DNA from 4 places in the Streptomyces sp. NPDC057280 genome. Region 1 is predicted to be linked to each of the others. Evidence: riboswitches for the same ligand, from Rfam matches in the RefSeq annotation. Region 1 holds a riboswitch; each other region holds the start of a gene.

The links. A riboswitch is a leader RNA that binds a small molecule or an ion and turns the genes downstream of it on or off. The one in region 1 is predicted to bind cyclic di-AMP.
Positions count from the first base shown of each region.
Region 2: it holds a riboswitch for cyclic di-AMP, as region 1 does, so the genes downstream of both, ACFUO4_RS19415 (transglycosylase SLT domain-containing protein) here and ACFUO4_RS24700 (C40 family peptidase) in region 1, are expected to answer to the same signal.
Region 3: it holds a riboswitch for cyclic di-AMP, as region 1 does, so the genes downstream of both, ACFUO4_RS10120 (M23 family metallopeptidase) here and ACFUO4_RS24700 (C40 family peptidase) in region 1, are expected to answer to the same signal.
Region 4: it holds a riboswitch for cyclic di-AMP, as region 1 does, so the genes downstream of both, ACFUO4_RS29595 (transglycosylase family protein) here and ACFUO4_RS24700 (C40 family peptidase) in region 1, are expected to answer to the same signal.

Region 1 is NZ_JBHUYR010000004.1:184,824-187,013, forward strand. Features, by position in the region: gene ACFUO4_RS24695 (LysE family translocator) at 1-355, shown strand, start outside; gene ACFUO4_RS24700 (C40 family peptidase) at 407-880, opposite strand; cyclic di-AMP (ydaO/yuaA leader) riboswitch at 884-1,095, opposite strand; gene ACFUO4_RS24705 (hypothetical protein) at 1,434-1,742, opposite strand; gene ACFUO4_RS24710 (ATP-dependent Clp protease proteolytic subunit) at 1,750-2,190, opposite strand, start outside.
Region 2 is NZ_JBHUYR010000003.1:206,930-209,119, forward strand. Features, by position in the region: gene ACFUO4_RS19410 (HAD family hydrolase) at 1-414, shown strand, start outside; gene ACFUO4_RS19415 (transglycosylase SLT domain-containing protein) at 506-952, opposite strand; cyclic di-AMP (ydaO/yuaA leader) riboswitch at 957-1,141, opposite strand; gene ACFUO4_RS19420 (CocE/NonD family hydrolase) at 1,360-2,190, opposite strand, start outside.
Region 3 is NZ_JBHUYR010000001.1:2,246,567-2,248,756, forward strand. Features, by position in the region: gene ACFUO4_RS10115 (GntR family transcriptional regulator) at 1-379, opposite strand, end outside; gene ACFUO4_RS10120 (M23 family metallopeptidase) at 614-1,378, opposite strand; cyclic di-AMP (ydaO/yuaA leader) riboswitch at 1,391-1,553, opposite strand; gene ACFUO4_RS10125 (pitrilysin family protein) at 1,767-2,190, opposite strand, start outside.
Region 4 is NZ_JBHUYR010000005.1:455,517-457,706, forward strand. Features, by position in the region: gene ACFUO4_RS29590 (transglycosylase family protein) at 1-462, shown strand, start outside; cyclic di-AMP (ydaO/yuaA leader) riboswitch at 657-824, shown strand; gene ACFUO4_RS29595 (transglycosylase family protein) at 828-1,514, shown strand; gene eno (phosphopyruvate hydratase) at 1,842-2,190, shown strand, end outside.

The sequences.
Region 1 (2,190 bases):
TCCGCACACGGTGGTTGAGGACGCCCGGAGCGGCTCCGCGCGGCCTCTTCGGCAGGGGTTCGTCACCAACGCCCTCAATCCGAAGGCGCCCGTCACCTTCCTGAGCCTGTTGCCGCAGTTCGTGCCGGACGGTTCGGCCGCGCTGCCCCGGACGCTGCTGCTGGCGCTGATCGTGGTGGTGCTCGCCCTGGTGTGGTTCCCGGCGGTGGCGCTGCTGGTGGACCGGCTGGGCCGGTGGCTCAGGCGGCCGCGGGCCGCGCGGCTCGTCGCGGGCGTCACCGGCACCGCGCTGACGGTGCTGGGCGTGGTCCTGCTCCTCGAACCGCTGCTCGCCCTCGACCGGGGAGCAGCCTGAGGCCCCGCGGGGGCGGCGGCGGGTCAGGTCGCCGCCGCCCCCGCGGGAAGGTCACTTGACCCGGCCGTACCAGACGCTCTTCGTCCAGATCTTCTGGAGCTTCACGACCTCCCCGCTCTTCGGGGAGTGCCAGATCTTCCCCTTCCCCGCGTAGATCCCGACGTGGTAGACGCTCGACCCCGAGTGGAAGAACACGAGGTCGCCGGCCTTGCGGCTGCCGGCCGAGATGTGGCGGGTCTTGTTGTACTGCTGGGCCGCCGTCCGGGGCAGCTTCTTGCCCGCCTTCTTGTACGAGTACAGCGTGAGCCCGGAGCAGTCGAACCTGTGCGGCCCCGCGGCGCCCCACTTGTACGGGGAGCCCTTCTTGGAAGCCGCGACCTGGAGTGCCTTCGTCGCCGGTGTCGCGGCCTCGGCGTCGGATGCGACGCCCGGGACCACGATGGAGCCGCCCACTGCGGCGATGGTGAGGGCCGAGGCGGTACCGGCTCGGGCCATCAGCGACGGGACACGATTGAGCGCAGACATGCGCAACCCTTCGTCAGCCGCCTGTGAAGGATGACCTGTCGGATTCGGGCTGGCGAAGTTGCCCGGCCGCGTACTGCGGCTTCACCCCAAGGGCTGCTCGGAACGGCCGTTGAGCGCTGTTCCGGCGACCCGTCGTGCTTGGGTCCTCCACTCCTGCCGATCCACTCCTGTCGACCGGTCATCCGGGTGGCGGCAGGACTCGGCGTCCACCCGGATCGCCCCGCCGCTGCGGCGGGGGCTTGTCGTCAGACAGGGATCTTCACGCACGGACACCCGAAAAACCCAATGGAATCGGGGATTTGTGGCGTTACTCACCACTCACCCGTTCGGGTGGACACTCCTCTGTTCGAGGGACTGTCGAGGGGGTCGAGGAGCCTCGGACCAGCGACGGAACGTCTCATTCCGGCCTCGGGCTACGCGCGTTGTGCAACCCTGACGGCCCCACAGAACGACGGGCGACTACTCCAAACGGGGGTACGTCTTTTGGTCCGTTTGAAAGCCGGTCCGGACGCCTCGCCGTCCCGGTCGGCGGTCCGGACCGGGCGCTTCCGCGTCAACTGCCGACGTGCGGCGGCACCGTGACCCGCGCCGTGCGCCGCTCACCGTCCAGGACGCGCAGCGCCCGCGCCAGGGTTGCGGCATGCAGCTCCGTCTCACCCCGCTGGTGCATCAGCGTCAGCGCGTCACGCAGCTCGGCCGCCTTGGCGACCAGCGCCTGCGCGGCCCGCAGCCCGCGGTAGGTGTCGCCGTGGTGCGCCGGGTTGATCCGGCCCAGCAGGTCGACCACGTCGAGATAACGGTCGATCAACTCGCCCTCGGCGCGCGTCAGTGCGGGCAGCGGCGGGAGTTCGGGTGGCAGCATCGTCCGCTCACCGGGTGCCGGGCGCGGGGCGCGAGGCCTTGCGGCTGGGGATGATCTGATCCACCAGGCCGTATTCCAGGGCCTCTTGAGCGGTGAGGATCTTGTCCCGCTCGATGTCCTCGGTGACTTGCTCCCGGCTGCGCCCGGTGTGCTGGACGAGCATCTCCTCCAGACGGTCGCGGACGCGCCCCAACTCAGCCGCGCGGATGGCCAGATCGCTGGCCTGCCCCTCCACCGGCTCGGTCAGCGAGGGTTGGTGGATCACCATGAGGGCACCCGGCAGCGCGAACCGCTTGCCGGGGGTGCCGGCCGTGAGCAGGACGGCCGCGGACGATCCGGCCTGCCCCAGGCAGATGGTCTCCACGTCGCACGTGACGAACTGCATCGTGTCGTAGATCGCCGACATGGCACTGAAGGAGCCGCCGGGGGAGTTGATGTAGAGCGAGAT
Region 2 (2,190 bases), on a different contig from region 1:
CCGACCCTGCCCGCCGTGCGGGTGGGCCGCCGCGACGACCTGTGGTGCGAGCCGATCAGCAAGGTGCTGCTGCGCCACCCGGCCCTGTCCGACGACGAGTTGGCGGCGACCGCGCGCGGAGTCGTCGGTTCCCTCGCGACGGTGACGATGTCGGGCCCCGGCACGGTCGAACTCCAGCCATGCGGCATCACCAAGGCGACAGGCCTCGCACTGGCCGCCGATCACCTCGGGCTGGGCCCGCGGGACACCCTCGCCTTCGGCGACATGCCCAACGACATCCCGATGTTCGACTGGGCGGCCCACGGCGTCGCGATGGCCAACGCCCACCCCGAACTCAAGGCCGTGGCCGACGAGGTGACCTTGTCGAACGAGGACGACGGCATCGCCGTCGTCCTCGAAAGACTTTTCAACTAGCCCCCGGCGAAAGGCTGTTCAACCAGACCTCCGTGAAAGGCTTTTCAAGCAGCCGTCGGCGGGGGACCGTGCAACCAGCCCTCGGCAGACCTCAGTAGGCGCCGTACACGTTGTCGATCGAGCCGTACACCGCGGCCGCGTAGTTGCAGGCCGCGGTGATGTTCGCGACCGGGTCGTAGGAGTCCCACGACGTGCCGGCCACGTGGTACGCGTTGAACGTCGGGTCGATCACCTGGAGCAGGCCCTTGGAGGGCGTGCCGGCGGCGGCGTTGGAGTCCCAGTTGTTGATGGCGTACGGGTTGCCCGAGGACTCGCGGATGACGTTGCGGTAGATGCCGTCGTACGTGCCGGGAATGCCGTTCTGCGCCATGACCTGGAGCGAGGCGCGGATCCAGCCGTCGAGGGTGTTGGAGTAGCCGAGCGAGGTGGCGGTGACCGTGGTCGTGGTGGCCGCGGACGCGGTGGTCGCGCCGACGACGGGGAAGGCGAGTGCGGCGACGGCGGCACCGGTGACGGCGAGCTTGCGGGACAGGCGCATGACGAATTCCTCTCCGGCGCCTGCGAGGTGAGCTGTCGGGTTCGGGCGGGAGCTGCCCGGCCATGCCGAAGAAGGCATGACTTCACCCCGAGCCGTACCGGTATGTCCGAAGACGTCCGGCCCGGCGACTTACCTGGGTCCCCCGCTCCTGCCGTGAAGTTCTCTGAGTGAGGTGAGCGGTCTACGGGTGGCGGCAGGATTCGGCGTCCACCCGGGCCCGGAACGTATGCGACTGCACATGTCCGAAACAAGTACCGGATTCACAGATCGCACCTGTTGACCTTGGTGTCCGGCTTGTGTGCCCCGGAATTCCGGGGTTTTCGGGCAAGGTGAGGACAGGGTGAAGTGAGCCAACTCACCGTCGGGAACGAGAGTGGCAAATCGGGCAATCAACCCTCAACTGGCAGTTAACCGGCGGTCCGTGGAATCCGCTTCTCCCAGGTCCGGTGGAAGACCACCTCGCCGCCCTCGGTGCAGATCACCTCGTTGGAGGTGAGGAACTCGGCCGCCTCACAGGTGATCTCCGAGCGGGTGCGGACGGTGGTGTCCCAGCCCAGCTCCGGCCGGTGCAGCCGGATCGACCAGTCCGAGCGGGCGCGGGCCGACAGCGGGTCCGCCTCCTGGATCGTGTACGTCTCCAGCGCGTCCTCGGTGAACTCCAGGCCGTCGGGGTAGAAGCGGGTGCCGCCGTAGCGCGGGTCGACCTCCAGCCGCCACTCGCCCTTGGCGACGTCCCGCACGACCAGCCGCTCGGGGCGGGGCTCGTCGAGGGTGGCCGGGACGTTCACGCCCAGCGGCTCGGCCTGCTCGGGCTCGGCGAAGCCGATGCCGGTGTCCGTGCCCGTGCCGATGCCGGTGTCCGTGCCGATGCCCGTGCCAGTGCCAGTGCCAGTGCCGGTATCGGTGTCCGGGTCCACGTCACGTGCCCTGACCGGCAGTTCGAGGAAGCTGCCCGCCGGGTCCAGCGTGAAGCCGGCCTCGGACTCGGGCTGCGGCCAGATCCACGGCCAGTACGCGGAGGAGACCGCGAGCCGGATACGGTGCCCGGGCGGGAAGGCGTGCCCGATGCCGTTCAGCTCGAAGGCGACCTCCCCGGTCGCCCCCGGCTCCCACGGCACCGCCCGGTCCCGCCCGTGCCGTGCCGACAGGTTCAGCACGCCCCGGGTGACCAGCGTCGACGCCCCGTCCGGCGCCACATCGCAGAGCCGTGCGATCACCTGTCCGCGCGGCACCTCGCA
Region 3 (2,190 bases), on a different contig from region 1:
CCAGGGAGCGCAGATCCTCGCTGTTGCCCCGCCTGGCCCGCTCCTGACCCAGCCTGACCAGGCCACGCAGGACCTTCAGGTGGGCCTCGGTGCGCCGCTGGGCGGCCCGGGAGGCGCCGAGCGGCTCCAGGAGCATCCGCATCTCCAGCAGGTCGGCGGCCTCCTGCTCGGTCGGTTCGGCGACGCACGCGCCCGCGTGCCGCCGCGTCACCACGAAGCCCTCGGCCTCCAGGGTGCGCAGGGCCTCCCGGACGGGGACACGGGAGACGCCGTAGCGGCGGGCGAGGAGTTCCTCGGTGAGGCGGCTCCCGCGCTCGTGGACACCGGAGACGATGTCGTCCCTGATCGCGGTGCATACCGAGTGCGCCGGAATACGCATGACCGACCTCCGCTTTAATCCCCGTGAAACGTCGACGATTGACGTGTGTTCAGTGACTCTATTGCAAGGAACGGGAATTTCCGATGGCGGACCGGAATCCATGGATATTTTTTGGACAGCAAGGTGCCGAAAACGGTGAAACCCCGGCTCGGTGAGCCGGGGTTCCGGGAGATCTTGCGGTCCGTCGGCGGAGGGCGGACGGTCACGCCGCGCCTCTGACGGTCACGCCGCGCCTCAGACGTTCACACCGTGCGAGCGCAGGTAGGCGACGGGGTCGATGTCCGAGCCGTACTCGGGGGTCGTCCGGGCCTCGAAGTGGAGGTGCGGGCCGGTGACGTTGCCGGTCGCGCCGGACAGGCCGATCTGCTGGCCCGGGGTGACCGTCTGGCCGACCGAGACACCGATGGACGACAGGTGACCGTACTGGGTGTACGTGCCGTCGTTCATCTTGATCACGATGTTGTTGCCGTACGACCCGCCCCAGCCGGCCTCGACGACGGTGCCGGAGCCGACCGCGTGGACGGGGGTGCCGCTGGCGGCGTGGAAGTCGACGCCGGTGTGGCTGCCGGAGGACCAGACGGCGCCGCCGGCCTTGTAGCCGGTGGAGATGTACGAGCCCGAGATCGGGGCCACGTAGGTGTTGAGGCGCTTGCGCTCGGCGGCGGCCCGGGCGGCGCGCTCCTTGGCCTCGCGCTCCTTCTTCGCCTTGGCGGCGGCCTTCTTGCGGGCCAGCTCCTCGGCCTTCTTCTGGGCGGCCTCTTCGGCGGCCTGCTCCTGGGCGGCGGCCTGGGCGTCGATCTGGTCGGCGACCGAGTCGCCGATGGTGATGACCGGGACGATGCCGGTCTGCTCGACCGCGGGCTCCGCGGCGAGGGCCGGGGCGGCGAGGGTGCCGATGACGCCGGTGGTGGTGAGGGCCGCGACTCCCGCCACGCGGGCGGTGCTGCGCTTCATCCGGCTCGGGGCACGATGCTTCCCGGTGGGGCGCGTGAACGCCATGTGGAGGCTGATCCTTTCCTTCCCTCTCGCCTACCGGGTTAGCTGACGGGTTCGGAGCAGGAAGGTCTCCTACGGACCCCCTCGCTGACGCGCGGGCGTCCGATTCACCCCAGGGACTGCGTGGGTCCCCGGCTCCCCTGGCTCGCGCCGTACGGGGACTCGGCGATGACTGTCCGGTGCCGCGGGTGCGGCGCACTGCCTGACGGACAGCCGGGATGACGCTAAGGGGGGTCACTTTCAATCCCCAAACGGATCAGGCAGTTTGTAGCACATCCCACAGGGCAAACAGGCAACCAGCCTTCAATTCATTCCTATTCGGACATTAAGGGGCCCTGGTGACGCTTCCGTCACCAGGGCCCCTTCACGCGCGCGTGCCGCTGCCGTGCTTCTACTCGGCTGTCACCACGCTGACTTCGCCGATTCCGAGGGCCTCCACGGGCTCCTTGATGGCGGCCGCGTCGCCGACCAGGATCGTCACCAGACGGTCCACCGGGAAGGCGTTGACGGCCGCCGCGGTGGCCTCGACGGTGCCGGTCGCGGCGAGCTGCCGGTACAGCGTGGCCTGGTAGTCGTCGGGCAGGTACTGCTCGACCTGGTCGGCCAGCGTGCTCGCCACGGCCGCCGCCGTCTCGTACTTGAGCGGGGCGACGCCGACGAGGTTCTGCACGGCGACGTCACGCTCGGCGTCGGTGAGCCCCTCCGCCGCGAGGGTGCGCAGCACCGTCCACAGGTCGTCCAGCGCGGGACCGGTGTTCGGGGTGTCCACGGAGCCGCTGATGGCGAGCATCGCGGCACCGGTGCCGTCCGGCGCG
Region 4 (2,190 bases), on a different contig from region 1:
GACGCCTCCCCCTCGCCCTCCACCTCCACCGCTACCGATGCGGACAAGTCCGCTAAGTCGGACACCTCCGGCTCTGATCCGGCCGCCTCGCAGTCGCCCGACGGCTCGCCCACGGTGCCGGCGAATGAGGTCGAATCGGACAACTCCTGGCAAGTGGGCGGCTCTTCGAACCTCGTCGACATCGGCGCCCTCGGTGGCGACGGCAAGAGCGACGACAAGGGCGGCAGCGAGGGTGGCGCCGGGAGCGACACCAAGGGTGAGACCGGCACCGGCCGGCACCGTGGCGCGAGCGCCGACGAGAAGGCGTACACCGTCCGCGAGGGCGACACGCTGGCCTCCATCGCCGACTCCCTTGGCCTCGACGGCGGATGGCGTCACCTCTACGCCGTGAACGAGAAGGTCATCGGCTCCGACCCGAGCGCCATCATGCCCGGTCAGACCCTCGTAGTCGGGGCTGAATAGGGCGAAAACCGGCGGGAGTTCACGTCACGCTTCGCGTTGAATGTCCGGTTTGGCGAAAGTGTGGGATGAGTCTCAGAAGCCCTGATCGTCTTTGAAATCCCCCGGGTTCCGTGTCTACGGTCAACACCGCTCGTCACCACGAGCCCCGGCTGTCGCAACGCCGAATCCTGCCAGCGGCCGTCCGGGAACAGTCGTCGCGTCAAGCGCCGTAGGCAGGAGCGGGGGACCCAAGGTAAGCGCCGGGCCCAGCAGTTCACGCTGGACCGGCTTGGGGTGAAGCCGCGCACCGCGAGGTGCGCGACCGGGCAACTCAACCGGCCCGAACCCGACAGCTCACCTCGCAGGCGTCGGTGAGGGGATCCACCATGCTGTTTTCCGGCAAGGGCAAGCACCGTCGTCCGTCCAAGGCCACCCGCGCCGCCGCGCTCGCCGGCGTCACCGGTGTCGCCATCGCCGCTCCGCTGATGGCGGCCGGCAACGCCTCCGCCGCCACCGCCTCCGAGTGGGACGCCGTCGCCCAGTGCGAGTCCGGCGGCAACTGGTCCATCAACACCGGCAACGGTTACTACGGCGGCCTGCAGTTCTCGGCCTCGACCTGGGCCGCGTACGGCGGCACCGCCTACGCCCCGCAGGCCAACCAGGCCACCAAGGCGCAGCAGATAGCCGTCGCCGAGAAGGTCCTCGCCTCCCAGGGCAAGGGCGCCTGGCCGACCTGTGGCGTGGGCCTGTCCGGTGCCGCCTACAACGGCGGCGGCAGCTCGTCGTCCTCCGGTTCCTCCAGCTCGTCGAGCAGCGACAGCACCCGCTCCTCCGAGCAGTCGACCTCCCGCTCCTCGGAGCGCACGGCCGCGAAGAAGACCGTCACCACCCCGACCGGCAAGAAGGTCAAGAAGGGTGACGGCGAGTACAAGGTCGTCAAGGGTGACACCCTCAGCACCATCGCCGCCGAGCACCACATCAAGGGCGGCTGGGCGAAGCTCTTCAAGCTGAACAAGGACATCGTCGAGGACGCCGACCTCATCTACCCGGGTCAGCAGCTTCACCTGAAGTAGTCCCGGGCCGCCGGCCCCACCTGAAGTGACACGGGGCTCGCAGCTGAACCACAGCGCCCTCACATCCGTGGTCCTCATACTGAAGGCCTCGTGAGGGTCCCCCCGTCCCCACGGGCTCCCCGCTCCGGTGCGTGTTCCCCCGTACGCACCGGGGCGGGGTTTTTTGTGCCGGGATTCTCGAACCGTCTTTGTTCCATTCGGAAACAATTTACGATCGGTTCTGTCCACGGGGCGGTCCACGCGGTGGCCGATCGCCCGGAGCCGGTTAGGCTCGTCTCGCAGAGTCGCTGCGGCAGTGCCGTAGCCGCGTCACATCCCAAGAAGGAGATGCTCGTGCCGTCCATCGACGTCGTCGTAGCCCGGGAAATCCTGGACTCCCGAGGCAACCCCACGGTCGAGGTCGAGGTCGGCCTCGACGACGGCAGCACGGGTCGTGCCGCCGTCCCCTCCGGCGCCTCCACCGGCGCCTTCGAGGCCATCGAGCTCCGCGACGGTGACCCGAACCGCTACCTGGGCAAGGGCGTCGAGAAGGCCGTCCTCGCCGTCATCGAGCAGATCGGCCCCGAGCTGGTCGGCTACGACGCCACCGAGCAGCGGCTGATCGACCAGGCGATGTTCGACCTGGACGCCACCGACAACAAGGGCTCCCTCGGCGCCAACGCCATCCTCGGCGTCT